3 regions of the Desulfotomaculum defluvii genome follow, and region 3 is predicted to be linked to each of the others. Evidence: riboswitches for the same ligand, from Rfam matches in the RefSeq annotation. Region 3 holds a riboswitch; each other region holds the start of a gene.
What was found. A riboswitch is a leader RNA that binds a small molecule or an ion and turns the genes downstream of it on or off. The one in region 3 is predicted to bind thiamine pyrophosphate.
Positions count from the first base shown of each region.

Region 1 (4,879 bases), on a different contig from region 3:
CCGGTGGCTACCAGTTGATCCGTAGTACTACCCTCGCCGGGCTGAACAATTTCTACCTCCAGTCCCTCTGCCTCATAATAACCTTTGTCCTTTGCTACATAGAGACCTGTGTGGTTGGTATTGGGAAACCAATCCAGCATGACAGTTATTTTCTTTAATCCTTCCTCTTTGCTTTGCTCCGGTGCTGCTTTTTTCTCCTGCGTACAGCCAGTAAACAATAGCATCAGGCAGGCCAGCAGACAAAAAATCATTACTTTTCTACGAACCATTTTAAATTCTCCTTCCTTAATAAGGCAATCATGAAAGCAGGGCGCGTGTAAGGGTTATTGCATCTGCGGGGGATAACGATAGCACTTGCTAATTCGGTGAGTTTAGTTTTTCCAAAAAACTCAATGCTCAAGGCCCATGGCTCATGGCCCACGGCCCTTCCCCAAGGCTTTTCTATAAGCTACGGCTGACTGCTAGGTTTTCCTGTAATACCAGGGCATAACAAGCCGGGCAACACCTTCGATGATGAGGTAGATCAATAGACTAAGACAGGTAATAACAATAATGGCTGCAAAGACTCGATCAGTTAAATAGGACTGGGAGGAACGGGTCATAAAAATTCCTAACCCTTTGCTGGCCCCCAACCACTCACCAATTACTGCCCCCATTACACTATAAGTGCCTGCAATACGCAGCCCAGAAAAGAAGAAAGGCAGGGCTGCGGGAAGCTTTACCATGGTAAAAATCTTTCTAGTATCCGCTCCCATGGCTGATAGAAGTCGAATCATATCTCTGTCCACCAGCCGATAGCCATCGGCTAAGTTTATTGTAATGGGGAAGAAGCAGACTAAGGCCACCACGAGAACTTTGGGCAGTAAACCATAACCAAACCAGATAATTAACAACGGTGCTACAGCAATAATAGGAATAGTCTGGGAGATGATTAATAGAGGATAAATAGCCTTTCTTAGGGACTGGGACCAGTCGATGGCTGTTGCCAAAGTAATACCGACCACAACGGCTATGCCCAAGCCCAGAACAGTCTCATAGATGGTTTGGGTACTATGCCGCCACAGAAGTTCTCTAGCCTGCCATAGCGCCTCTACGATTTGACTTGGCCCTGGTAGAATCCAAGCTTCCACCTGGCTAATTTCTACGGCAATCTCCCACAATATCAAGAGAAATAGCAGGGTAAATCCAGGCAGAAAAATAGCTGCAAAGTCCCTATTATCGGTATTTAGCGATCTTTTCATCGATCGTTACTCCTTCAGGACGATAGTGAATCTTTATGTAGGTCATCACTTCCGAAGCCCCTGCAGTAATACAAGCTTCCTGAGCTTTTTTTACAATCTCAATCAGGTGATCCATCTCACCTTCCATGACAGTTTCCATGGGGCCAACTTCGTACTTTACCCCAGCTTGCTGAACCACCTCTATGGCCTTATCAACAATTTCATAACTGTCATCACCTTTGGTTTTGGGTATTACTTGAAATCCTACATTTACTATGGGCATCTTTTTTCCTCCTTGAACTATTTGACTATTAGAAAAAACTTGGCATCCCTTAGTTTACCCTAGGTATGTCCAAAGTCTTTATACTTTCCAACACATTAAATAAAAAAAGCTACCCCAGAAGGATAGCTTTTTGGCACATGAGAAGATTCTCTGTCCCTCCGCTGGCATTACCCAGATCAGGTTTTACGGGTCGGTACCTCTGTACCCTCTCAGCCAGTCTCCCCAGCTCCCCAGATTATTTAGTTGTAGTTAAACTATAACAGGTGTATCTTAGTTTGTAAATGGGTTTGAATAGATGACGAGTTAGATACTAGCTCTGGGCCATAAGCCGTGTGCCATGAGCTTTTTTGCATGTTTTACTTATGGGTCAATATGGACTTGATCGTGTATCATCTATTAAAAGATCCTTAAGCATATCAAGCACAAAAAACCCTAGGCCCAGGGCTCATGGCCCATGGCCTAGGGTTTTTTAAGGCTAATGGCTATTTCAGATCCTCAATGGAATTTATATCCATATAAGCTGGAACCACCAATCCTATTCTGGTTCCTTCCATGTTAGGTCCGAGGTCGTCAAGTTTGTCTTTAAACTCTTTGTAATAATCGGCATGGGTTGCGGGTAACCAAGCTGCAACACTGGCGTCTGCATCTCCAGAAGCCAAACCAGCCCACATGGGACCAGCTTCCACCTGGCTTAATTCCACTTCATAACCCAGTTTTTCTAGGACCACTGCTACAACGTTGGTGCTAGCAATTTCAGAATCCCAAGCAACATAGGCCAGGTTTATTTTTTCTCCTTGTACCGGAGTGATTCCATCCAGCCATTGATTAACCTTTTCCTCATTATTTTTCACCCATTTAGCAGCCGCTTGCCCCTCATCAGTACCTTCCATAATATCTACCATTACTACTGCCATATCTTCTGGCTGCCAATTAAACTTGTCCAGAAACTGATAGGCACTGGGATGGTCTTCTTTTAAGCCCATCCGGGCAATTGTATGAATAAACTCATCATCCCCAAAGATCTTTTTGGGGTCTTCTAGATATTTGAGATCATATTTGGCAAATTTCCAGTGGGGTGTCCACCCTGTTACAATAATGGGTTCTTCATTCTCATAGGCCTTGGTTAAAGCCGCTGTCATTGCCGCACCTGAGCCCTCTACTAGTTCCCAATCTTTTAATTCATATTCCTGTAGTGCTTTGCTAGTGGCTTTCATGATCCCCGCTCCAGGGTCAATGCCGATGATCTTATAGTCTACTTGATCTCCTACTTTACCTGACTGATTAGTTTCCGTAGCACCACCACAGCCTACCGCCAGTAATGAAATCACCAAGCCAATCACTAATAAAAATAATCCTTTTCTTTTCAAACCTTCTCCCCCTTATACTTGTTTTCTGCCTATATTTTGCGTCATTCTGTCAAGAATGATAGCCAGAATGACGATGGCTAAACCTGCTTCGAAACCTGCCCCTATCTTAATTTGGGTTACAGCCCTGTAGACATCCGCACCCAGCCCCTTGGCCCCAATCATTGAAGCAATAACCACCATGGATAAGGCCAACATTATGCATTGGTTAATACCAGCCATTATCGTAGGCTTAGCCAACGGAAGCTGTACCTTTAACAGTTTTTGTGTAGGTGTAGAACCAAAGGCATCCGCTGCCTCCACCAATTCACAGGGAACCTGCCTAATACCTAGGTTGGTTAACCGTATAGTGGGCGGCATAGCAAAAATCACCGAAGCAATGACGCCTGGTACTTTTCCTAACCCAAAGAAAAAGATGGCTGGTATCAGGTAGACAAAAGCTGGCATGGTCTGCATAAAATCTAAAGCTGGCATAACAATATCCCGCACAGTGTCCTTTCTAGCACATAAAATACCAGTGGGAACACCAATAAAGATTGAGATCATAGCCGCAGTCAATACCAAAGCCAAGGTCAGCATGGTATTATCCCAATAGCCAAGGTTATTTACTAAAAACAATCCTGCCAGAGTAAAAAGAGCCACTGATTTCTTGCTAAAATTCCAGGCTAGTAGTGTTAAACCGAGTATTAACGCCCAATCAGGAATGATCATAAAAATATATGCAAAGAGATCGACCCAACCAGTTATTAATGCGGATATTAGGTCAAAGAAACCTCCCAGATGATCGTCAAGAAAGCTCACCATTCCTTCAATCCAAGTATCAAGGGGCATTTTAGGAAATAAGTTTGCCAATGTGTCCAACCCCTTCCTTAGGCACTATGTCTTTTTCAGTTTCTTGGTTTACTTTACCGGCAAGGCCGCCCAGTACTGCTCCACGAACAATTACGCCCAGTAAACGACGGTGCTCACTTACCACTGCCAGTGGTACAGGCGTAAAGGCAATGAGATCAAATAACTCATTCAGACGGGTATCTGGAGAAACCGTAGGCACCTCTCTTTGCATGACTGCCTCAAGGGTTAAGCCGTCCTGGGTGGCTTTGGAAACAGCATCCGCTGTCACAACCCCCAGTAGAATCTTTCTCTTATCTACAACATACAGACTGGATACTCCGCTATCCCTCATTAATTGCAAGGCAACCCTGGGACCCCGATCTAAGGTTATGGTCTCAGGTCTCTTCATCACGTGCTCTGCAGTTAGTACCTTGGACATATCTACATCCTGTACAAACTTTTCAACATATTCATTGGCCGGGTTAGTCAATATTTCTTCCGGCGTACCCACTTGTACAATCTTGCCATCCTTCATCAGGGCGATTCTATCCCCGATTTTCAGGGCTTCATCTAAGTCATGGGTGATAAAGATAATGGTTTTTTGCATATTGGATTGTAGCTCTAGTAGTTCATCCTGCATATCCTTACGAATTAATGGATCCAATGCACTGAAGGCCTCATCCATCAGCAAAACATCTGGGTTATTGGCCAAGGCCCGGGCTAGACCAACTCTTTGCTGCATACCTCCACTCAACTGATCCGGGTAGTTGTTTTCCCAACCATGCAAACCCACCATATCCAAGGCCTGCACTGCCTCTTGTCGACGTTTCTCCGCAGGTACGCCCTGAACTTCCAAACCATATTCCACATTTTCAACAACTGTTCTATGGGGAAAGAGGGCAAAACGTTGGAAAACCATACTTAACTTTTTTCTTCTTACTTCACGAAGTTCTTCCATATTCATAGTTGCAATATTTTTACCATCAATTTTAATTGTTCCACTGGTTGGTTCAATGAGCCGATTAAGTAACCGTACCAAGGTTGATTTGCCACTACCAGACAAACCCATAATGACAAAAATCTCCCCTGTATTAACATGAAAATTAACCTGGTTTACCCCTATGGTTAACCCGGTTTCCTCTAAGATTTTTTGCTTATTCCAACCTTTTTTCAAAAGATCT
Region 1 is NZ_BAAHYV010000006.1:108,398-113,276, reverse strand. It holds gene ACYQ03_RS03270 (ABC transporter substrate-binding protein) at 1-269, opposite strand, end outside; gene ACYQ03_RS03265 (ABC transporter permease) at 462-1,241, opposite strand; gene ACYQ03_RS03260 (thiamine-binding protein) at 1,216-1,503, opposite strand; TPP riboswitch at 1,640-1,746, opposite strand; gene ACYQ03_RS03255 (glycine betaine ABC transporter substrate-binding protein) at 1,986-2,870, opposite strand; gene ACYQ03_RS03250 (ABC transporter permease) at 2,883-3,719, opposite strand; gene proV (glycine betaine/L-proline ABC transporter ATP-binding protein ProV) at 3,700-4,879, opposite strand, start outside.
Region 1: another riboswitch for thiamine pyrophosphate. It lies ahead of ACYQ03_RS03260 (thiamine-binding protein); the one in region 3 lies ahead of thiM (hydroxyethylthiazole kinase).

Region 2 (4,879 bases), on a different contig from region 3:
ATGCACCATCCGATGTACACAAAATTCGCCAAAGACTTAAAAATTACCAATTACCATACGAGTTCCTTTGGGAAGACAGTGCTGAACGAGGATATCTGCTCCGAAGATTTCGTGAAAGAGTTTCATCGGTGCTTGTTGGCTCAGGATTTTGGGAGGGTATAGATATACCTGGTGAAGCACTGACTCTATTGGTAATCTGGAACTTGCCTTTTCCTCCACAGGAACCACTAATGGAGGCACGCAGGTACGAGGTGGTGGAACAGGGCCTAGATCCGGTGTTTGCTGTAGACTATCCTGAAATGTCCCTAAGATTAAAACAGGGGTGTGGCAGACTTATCCGAACACGTGAGGATGGGGGTGCAATAGCTATTTTAGAACCAGTGCTGGGTACACCTTGGGAAGAACACGCCTTGGCGGCTTTACCAGAAGGGGCCGAAGTTGTCCGAAACTTAAAAAATCTTTCGCCTCGGTATCCCGCAATTAAATATAATAATATTCAACCTTTTATTATGCTCTTTCCAAATCTGTCAATTTATCAGAAGGACCAAAGATAATTAATTCATCACCGGGTAGAATCATGTCATCCGGATTGGGGTTGGGAATGGGTGTTCCGGTTCTATTAATTAACAATAACTGACAGCCAAATTTTTCTCGGAGGCCGGAGTCCTTTAAGTGTTTATTGGCTAGTGGGGAGCTAGAATTAATGGTGAGTTCCTCTATTTGGTAATTGATATTTTTTTGCTCAAAGAGAGTTTGTACAAAGGCAACACTGGCTGGTTTGATTGCAGCCATAGCCATTCTTTTGCCACCCAGTGTAGAGGGAGAAATAATACTGTCTGCACCTCCCCTTTTTAGTCGAGGAATACCTTCATTCCGCGTGGCTCTGGTAATTACTTTGATATTGGGGTTGAGATCCTTTGAGGTCATGACGATAAAGAGATTGCCAGCGTCTTCTGGCAAGGTGGTGATGAGGGTGCTTGCTCTAAGAATGCCGGCCTGTAGTAAAACAGCATCCTGACTGGCATCGCCTATGATTATGGGTATCGTGGAGTTGCGATAGTTCTCTGCTCGGGCAGGATCTTTTTCAATGGCCATAAAGGTCTGACCCTCTCGCTTCAATGTATCAAATACCTCTGAACCCACTCGTCCTAGGCCGCAGACTATAATATGGTTATTTAATTTACCGATCATTTTTTTCCTCCGCTTTTCTCCCAATAAATCATACAATTGGCCCTCAGAGATAATAACCATTAAGGTACTAAGGACATAGGTGTAGAGACCCACACCGCTAAGAATCAGTCCCATTGTTACCAGACGGCCTGAAACAGTTTTAGGGACGACGTCCCCATAACCTACGGTAGTTATGCTAATAGTAGCTAGCCAAACTGCATCTGTCAGGGATAACCCTTCAATACGAATCAGGGCCATTACTGCTAAAATCATTAACCCAATAAGGGCCAGGAACACATAAAAGAAATTTCTTAAACTCATCGGTGCACCTCATAAGTAGTATAGCATTGCTAAATATAGGCAAGTGGTAAAGATTGTATAAATATTTTATGAGTAGTAGGGCGTGTCGCCAATGAGGTCTGTGAGTAAGAAAGAGATAATTCAAAGGTGAATTATCTCTTTCTTACAGGGGGAGTTTATAGTTTAATATGTTTTTACTGTTAAATAAGGCTTAGGTCTTCTCCATTTAAGATTTTCTTCATGTTTTTCATGGGACACATCTTTCCGCACATAGTACAAGTATCTTCACACTCTGGTTTGGACTCTTCCCTGTACTTTCTTGCTTTTTCAGGGTCAATGGCTAAAGAAATCATACGGGTAAAATCAACATCAGCACGGGCCGCACTCATTTGATTATCCCACTGGCGTACGCCGGGGATTCCTTTGGCAATATCAGCAGCATGGGCTGCAATCCGGGCTGCTATAATACCTTCCTTCATATCATCCAGATTCGGTAAACGAAGATGTTCGGCTGGGGTTACATAACAGAGGAAATCAGCACCATTTGCAGCGGCCACTGCACCACCAATGGCACTGGTGATATGGTCATAACCAGGAGCAATATCCGTTACGATTGGTCCAAGTACATAAAAGGGTGCTCCGTGGCATAACTTTTTCTCCAACAACATATTGGCAGCGATCTCATTTAGTGCCATATGCCCCGGACCTTCTATCATCACTTGGACATTTCTTGCCCAGGCCCGCTTGGTTAGCTCGCCCAGGGTTATCAGTTCTTCAATTTGCGCCGGATCAGTGGAGTCATTAAGGGAACCAGGACGACAAGCATCGCCTAAACTTATTGTGACATCGTACTTTTCACAGATATCTAGTAGTCTATCATAGTATTCATAAAAAGGATTTTCCTGATTATTAAGTTCCATCCAGGCAAAAAGTAGTGAACCGCCCCGGGAAACAATGTTTGTCAGTCTCTTGTTTCTTTTCACTCGTTCTGCAGTAGCTTTGTTCATACCACAATGAATAGTCATAAAATCCACACCATCTTCAGCATGCCTTTGGACAACTGAAAAGAATTCATCTACGGTGATATCTTTTAAATCTTTATTCAACATGCCCACTGCGTCATACATGGGTACGGTACCAATCATAACTGGTGATGCTTCAATAAGCTTACGCCGGAATTCTTGTGTCTTACCATAGCAGCTTAAATCCATAATAGCATTAGTTTTTAGCTCTATTGCCTTTTTTGCTTTCTCCAATTCCAACTCAATATCATAACTGTCTTTGGAAACACCTAGATTGACATTAATCTTAGTGCGTAGTCCCTGTCCAACACCATCGCAATCAAGATTAGTGTGATTCTTATTTGCTGGAATAGCAACTTTCCCCTCTACCACCAATCTACGTAAACATTCTGGATCCATATTTTCCTTTTGAGCTACTGTACGCATTTGATTTGTAATCAAACCTTTTTTAGCAGCATCCATTTGGGTAGTATAATTCATATTTTCCCTTCTTTCATTAAAATTGTGAAAGGAAGAAGCTTTGAGACCACAATAAAAAAGCTTACCGAAAAGGTAAGCTTATCAATTGAGCATCACAAAGCTTCCCTACGGTGGTACTAACCACATCAGGTTCAAGGGTTGGAAATATATTCCTCTCAGCCGTTAGGCACCCCTAGCCAAATATTATTTTAATAAAATTGTAGTTTACTTAAGTATATCTGTAAAGATTAATTTACAAATAAAAACATTAAAAGAACCTTTTTACTATATATCTCTGGCTTTATCTTGTCTAAAGTCAGTGATATAATTAGATTAGTTAAGTCAATAAAATAAATTGAGAAGTCATTTGGGGTGCCGGAAGGCTGAGAGGTAATTACCAACCCATTGAACCTGCTCTGGGTAATACCAGCGAAGGGAAATGCAACTACGCTATTTGTGGCACCCCGGGCAGGGGTGTTTATTTTTTTGACTTTTTGTAAACATCATAAGGGGTGAAAAAAATGATTGGTAAGGTAAATGATGAATTTTTCCAAAAAGCAATCCTGCCGGAAACAGGTGCAATGACCCCAGAAGTGGTCGTTGGGCCAAGTATGGGCGTGGACGCGGCCATCCTAAAGATAGGGGACCAGTTTATGGCTATTGCCGAGGATCCCATTTTCCCCGGACCCACCACATCACCGGAGGATTTTGGTTGGATTACTGTGCATATTGGGGCCAGTGATGTGGCAGTGATGGGCATTAAGCCCCAGTTTATGACCTATTCCCTTCTTATTCCGCCCGATACCAATGAAGAATACATAGCTCGCTTGGTGCGAAGCATCAGTGAGACTGCTAGAAATCTGGGGATTTCCATAGTCGGTGGGCATACTGGTTTCTATGGTGCGGTTAATGTGCCAACGATAGGAGGTATCACCGTGTGGGGCATGGGCCGAGAATATATAACCCCGGCAGGTGCCAGGGTGGGTGATGCAGTCCTGATTACCAAAGGAGCAGCCATAGAGGCAGCGGCCCTCCTGGGGAGTGAGTTGGGAGATAGTTTACGGTCCGCGGGCATTACAGAAGAGCTAGTGGGGCAGGCTTCCCAGAGAATTAAGGAAATGACAGTGGTAGAGGACGCTCTTCTGGCAGCAGCCTGCGGTGGGGTACATGCTATGCACGATGCTACAGAGGGTGGATTGGCTCGGGGTCTCTGGGAAGTAGCTGAAGCCTCTGGCGTGGGCTTACGTATTGAAAGATCCCAAGTTATGGTGCCCCCTGATGTAAAAGCAATCTGCAGCCACTTTCAACTGAATCCTTACGAAGTAATCAGTGAGGGCACCCTAGTGTTAACAGTTGACCCAGATAAGGTTGGGGATGTCTTAAAATCTTATGAAATGGCCGGCATACCCGCTGCCGTGATTGGGAAAGTGGTACCCCAAGGGGAGGGTCGCCGCTGGTTAGAAGTGGATGGGAGTGAACAAGACTTGTTGCCGCCTCCGGTGGATCACTTTTGGGAAGTATTCTTTGGGGCATTGTCTCAAGGTTAGGAGAGGGTGAAACCACTGAAGAGAGTGTTTTTTGTTGATTTTGATGGAACAATTACCAAAAGGGATACCTGTGATGTAATGGTAGAAAACTTTGCAACTGATGGTTGGCAAGAGATTAATGAATTGTGGGAGAAGAGGGAAATTTCAACCCAAGAATGTGCCAATAGAACCTTTCAACTTTTCCAGGCTTCTTTAGCTGATCTGCAGAGACTGTTGGATACGATAGAGATTGATGAGAGCTTCGAGGCCTTCGTCAGTTATTGCAGGAAAGAAGGCCATCCTATATATATCCTTAGTGATGGCTACGACCTTTGTATTGAACACATTCTAACAAAATATCACCTTAAAGTACCCTATTTTGCTAATAAGCTAGTATATGAG
Region 2 is NZ_BAAHYV010000001.1:119,364-124,242, reverse strand. It holds gene ACYQ03_RS00575 (ATP-dependent DNA helicase) at 1-554, shown strand, start outside; gene ACYQ03_RS00570 (potassium channel family protein) at 508-1,491, opposite strand; gene thiC (phosphomethylpyrimidine synthase ThiC) at 1,671-2,972, opposite strand; TPP riboswitch at 3,058-3,156, opposite strand; TPP riboswitch at 3,310-3,406, shown strand; gene ACYQ03_RS00560 (AIR synthase family protein) at 3,473-4,498, shown strand; gene ACYQ03_RS00555 (MtnX-like HAD-IB family phosphatase) at 4,505-4,879, shown strand, end outside.
Region 2: another riboswitch for thiamine pyrophosphate. It lies ahead of ACYQ03_RS00560 (AIR synthase family protein); the one in region 3 lies ahead of thiM (hydroxyethylthiazole kinase).

Region 3 (4,879 bases):
GTAAATACTATTCCACGGTCAGATTTTGGCAAGGAGATTATCAAATATATCGATATAGAACGATATTTGCTCTGGTTGGCAGGAGTAGTATGTACTCAGAACTACGACGGATTTATTCAAAACTATGCCCTATATCGTAATTCCGCTACCGGTTTATTTGAACTAATCCCTTGGGACTATGATGGTACCTGGGGCCGCAGTTGCCATGGCAAGGAAATGGACTATAATTATGTTCCTATTCAGGGTTCTAATACACTTACGGCACGTATTCTGGATATCTCTGATTTTCGCCATCGCTACCGCATATTATTGGAGGAAATTCTTGAAACTCTTTTTACCCAGGATTTACTTGAACCAAGGATTACTACTATATATAACATGCTTCGCCCGCACATCCTCCTAGATCCATATAAACGTGAGGATATTGAAAAGTTCGAAGCAGAACCTGAGTATATCGTTCGTTTTATTAAAGACAGAAATTGTTATTTAAAGGAGCAATTGTCGGAGTTAGTTTGAAATAGCCTTCAGCTTTAAAACATTGGAAAAAGGCCATGGGCCAAAACAAGGTAGTGTTGCAATAATGCAACACTACCTTGTTTTTAACACTCAACAGCGAGACAGAGTTTCCTGGTACTGTCAATAACGGAGTCTGCTAAGCTGATGGCTGTAATGACAGAAACCCCATCTGCCCCAGCCTCCATTACTATATGGGCATTTGCCGCATTAATTCCACCGATACCTACAATGGGAATAGTTAGTCCTTCTTGCCTCAGGTTTGTGATAAGTGCTGTTCCTTCAACCCCTTTAACATCTTCTTTGGTTGTGGTAGGAAAAACAGGACCAATGCCAAGGTAATTTGCACCTTGTTGGATCGCTTGATAAGCCTGTTCCCTGGTATGAACAGAGACCCCCAGAATTTTGTTGCCTAGTTTTCTCCTAACAATCTCAGCGGATTCATCCTCTTGTCCAATATGCACACCATCTGCATTAAGGGAGAGGGCTAAATCCACATCATCGTTAACGATAAAGGGGATGCGGTACTGTTGGCAAATTTGTTGCAAATCTTTAGCCAATTTATACTTTTCTTCTCCGGCCAAAGCACCTGTACCCTTTTCCCTGTACTGAAATAATGTAATACCTCCCTCAATGGCCTGACGGATTACTTCTAAGGGGTCCTTTGTGCAGTTTGTACTTCCTAATATGAAATATACCTTTAATAACTCCCGCATCTTGGAATCTGAAGTTATTGACATGGTCTACCTCTCCTTTTCTTTCTTAGCTTCTTTTCCTGTATGCCCAATGATTAGTTGGTCCATTTCCGTGACCCACTTCAATTTGATTTTCTATGGCAGCTTGGATAAAAGCCTTAGAAGTTTTGACTGCATCTTTTATATGCATGCCCTTGGCAAGTTGTGCAGCGATGGCAGAAGCAAAGGTACACCCCGTACCATGGGTGTTCTTGGTATTTACCCTTTTACCTGTAAAGTAAGTGAATCCCTGACCATCATATAACAAATCTATAACATCAGTTTCACCTTCATCATGTCCACCCTTGATAACAACATAGGCAGCACCCAGATGCTGCAGGTGTTTGGCAGCTTCCTGCCGATCCTCCAAGGTTATTATGGTCATTCCTGTTAATACCTCAGCCTCTGGAATATTGGGCGTGATGATGGTTGCCAATGGCAATAGGTATTTTTTTAATGCAACTACCGCCTGACTTTGCAGCAAAGATGCACCACCCTTGGCGATCATAACGGGATCCACCACAACATTTTGCCATTGATAATGTTTTATTTGTTCAGCCACCACTTGAATGATTTCACTACTGAAAAGCATACCGGTTTTGACAACATCTGTCCCCATATCTTCACCGATGGACCGGATTTGTTGCTGCACAGCCTCTATTGGCAAAGGATAGACCCCTTGTACACCCAGAGTGTTTTGTGCAGTAATGGCTGTAAGGGCAGACATACCATAGACCCCTAGTTCCTGAAATGTTTTTAAATCTGCTTGGATACCGGCACCACCACCACTGTCCGAACCAGCAATGGTCAATGCCTTAAATGTTTTGTTCATAGTCGTTCCTCTTTTACTTCAAATTAGTTATTACAGAACCATATTTAATAATTTCCTCATTAGATACTTTGGCCAATTGATTTAGGAATTCAATTTGGAAACTACCTGGTCCTTCCTGTCCTTTAAGAGTGGCGGCAATTTCTGCTGCCACCCCATAGCTCACCAGTGCAGCCGTCGATGCCAAAAGCAGTTCCTGCTCCACTGCACAAAAGGCTCCAATAACTGAGGAAAGTAAACAGCCAGTTCCCGTTACCCTAGTTAATAGGGCATCCCCGTTGTTGACCACATAGGTCCTTTGACCGTCGGTGATTACATCTTCTTTACCCGTTACCACTACCACTGTATCCAGCTGTTTGGCGGCGCTTTGAGCTAGATAAACTACATCTCCCTTGGCTTGACCCGCATCAACACCTCTGACGTCCCAGTTTTCGCCAATAACATTGGCCACTTCCCCAGCGTTTCCCCTTAGTACAGATACCTTGACTTCTTTTACAATCCTTCGTGCTGTTGCAGTTCGGTAAGCAGTGGCTCCTGCCCCAACCGGATCAAACACAACTGGAACGTTATGCTGATTTGCCGATTTACCCGCCTGAAGCATCGCTTCGATCTCTTTTTCATTTAAAGTCCCAATATTGAGAACTAGGGCTCCCGCAATGCTAGCCATATCGGCCACTTCCTCCACTGCATAGGCCATCACCGGTGAGGCGCCTAAGGCCAATAGTCCGTTGGCAGTAAAATTAGTTACCACAACATTAGTAATATTGTGTATCAGAGGGTTTACCTGCCTCACCTTTTGCAATGTAATGGCAATGTTTTGTAGATTCATACGATACATTCCCTTCCCTTCTACGATTTTAGTACTTCCTGAAAGTGACATAAAAAAGAGCACAATGCGTAAGCAAAGTGCCCATACTTTTCTCATCACTCCCTACGCTGGCATTATCCAACAGGTTCAACCGGTCAACGACGGTTTAGTCGTACTCTCAGCGTGCTTCCACAAGCTCCCGGATTTATATATTTTTTAAAGTATACCAATCAATCAAGCCACTGGCAATAGTTCTATAACAACAAAGTATTTTGATCAAATCTGAGTTAAGGTTCGTTTTAAAAATTCTCTGGTGCGTTCTTGTACTGGATTATTAAAAATTTGCTCCGGACTTCCTTCTTCTGCAATAACTCCTTTATCCATAAATACTACACGGTCAGATACCTCTTTTGCAAATCCCATTTCGTGAGTTACGATTAACATGGTAAGACCAGATTCAGCTAGTTCCTTCATAACTTTGAGGACTTCTCCTACCATCTCTGGGTCAAGGGCTGATGTTGGTTCATCAAACAACATCACATCTGGTTCCATAGAAAGTGCTCGAGCAATAGCCACCCGTTGTTTTTGACCACCTGATAATTGTCTTGGTTTTGCGTTAATATATTGATCCATGCCAACAACTTTTAAATATTTCATAGCTATTTTTTCTGCTTCAGCCCGAGAACGTTTTAGTACTTTTATTTGTCCGACTACACAATTGTTTAAAACATTGTGATTATTAAATAGGTTAAATTGCTGAAAAACCATACCTAAATTGGTGCGGTAAGCATAAATATCATGCTTATCATCTAATATATTTTCCCCTTTATATATAATTTGGCCCCCACTTGGTTTTTCTAACAAATTAATGCAACGAAGAAGAGTTGATTTACCAGAGCCAGATGAACCTATGATACAGACAACCTCTCCTTTGCTAACTGAAAAATCTATATCTTTTAAGACTTCGTGGGCTCCAAAGGATTTACTTAAGTGTTGAATATCAATAACTTTTTCCATATGCTCCCTCCTCCGTCTAACTAGTTTGTGTTTTACGCAGCTTGTCTTCCGGTCTTTCTAATTGCATTTGATTACCTAACAGAATGTAATCATCTGGCCCATCTAATTTCTTTTCAAAGTAACGTAAAATTCTAGTTACTGTATAGGTCATAATAAAGTAAATAACACACGCCACAAAGAATGATTCAAAATATCTGAAGTTGTTGCCTGCAACTGATTTGGTTTGGAAAAATAATTCCGATACAGAAATTACGTTAAGCACAGAGGTATCTTTGATATTAATAATAAATTCATTGCCTGTTGCCGGTAAAATATTGCGAATTACCTGTGGTATTACAACATTAATCATCGTTTGAAAATGATTCATACCTATGGCATGGGCTGCTTCAAATTGTCCCTTATCAATAGATATAATACCACCACGAACGATTTCGGACATATAAGCCCCTGTATTAATAGATACAATAAAAATTGCTGCCGCCAGCCGGTTCATATCCACACCAAAAGCTAAAGCAGAACCATAATAAATTACCATGGCTTGTACAATCATAGGTGTGCCCCGGAAGAATTCTATATAGGCTGAAAGTAAAGCATTAATAATTTGCAGGGTAATTCTTTTGGCCCCCCGCTCTGGTAGAGGAATAGTACGCACAACCCCTACTAATAAACCAATAAATGATCCTATAATAGTACCAATTATAGAAATTAAGAGTGTTATACCCGCACCCCGAATGAACATTGGCCCGTAGTCAGAAACAATCTTTACTATCCACTCAAAGCTCATTTTTCTCCTCCTTACGACAGGCGTCATAAAACCGGGTGCATAATAATGCGCCCGGTTTCACATACTGGTTATTCAGCTGCCGGTTGATTTTTAATAGCAGTATCCATAATGTTTGTACGTTCTTCTTCTGGGATACCTGCTAATATTTTATTGATTTGTTCAGTTAATTGACTACCTTTTGCAATACCAACTGC
Region 3 is NZ_BAAHYV010000008.1:371,539-376,417, reverse strand. It holds gene ACYQ03_RS17225 (CotH kinase family protein) at 1-516, shown strand, start outside; gene thiE (thiamine phosphate synthase) at 600-1,253, opposite strand; gene thiD (bifunctional hydroxymethylpyrimidine kinase/phosphomethylpyrimidine kinase) at 1,276-2,079, opposite strand; gene thiM (hydroxyethylthiazole kinase) at 2,093-3,001, opposite strand; TPP riboswitch at 2,988-3,097, opposite strand; gene ACYQ03_RS17205 (amino acid ABC transporter ATP-binding protein) at 3,161-3,901, opposite strand; gene ACYQ03_RS17200 (amino acid ABC transporter permease) at 3,918-4,685, opposite strand; gene ACYQ03_RS17195 (transporter substrate-binding domain-containing protein) at 4,754-4,879, opposite strand, start outside.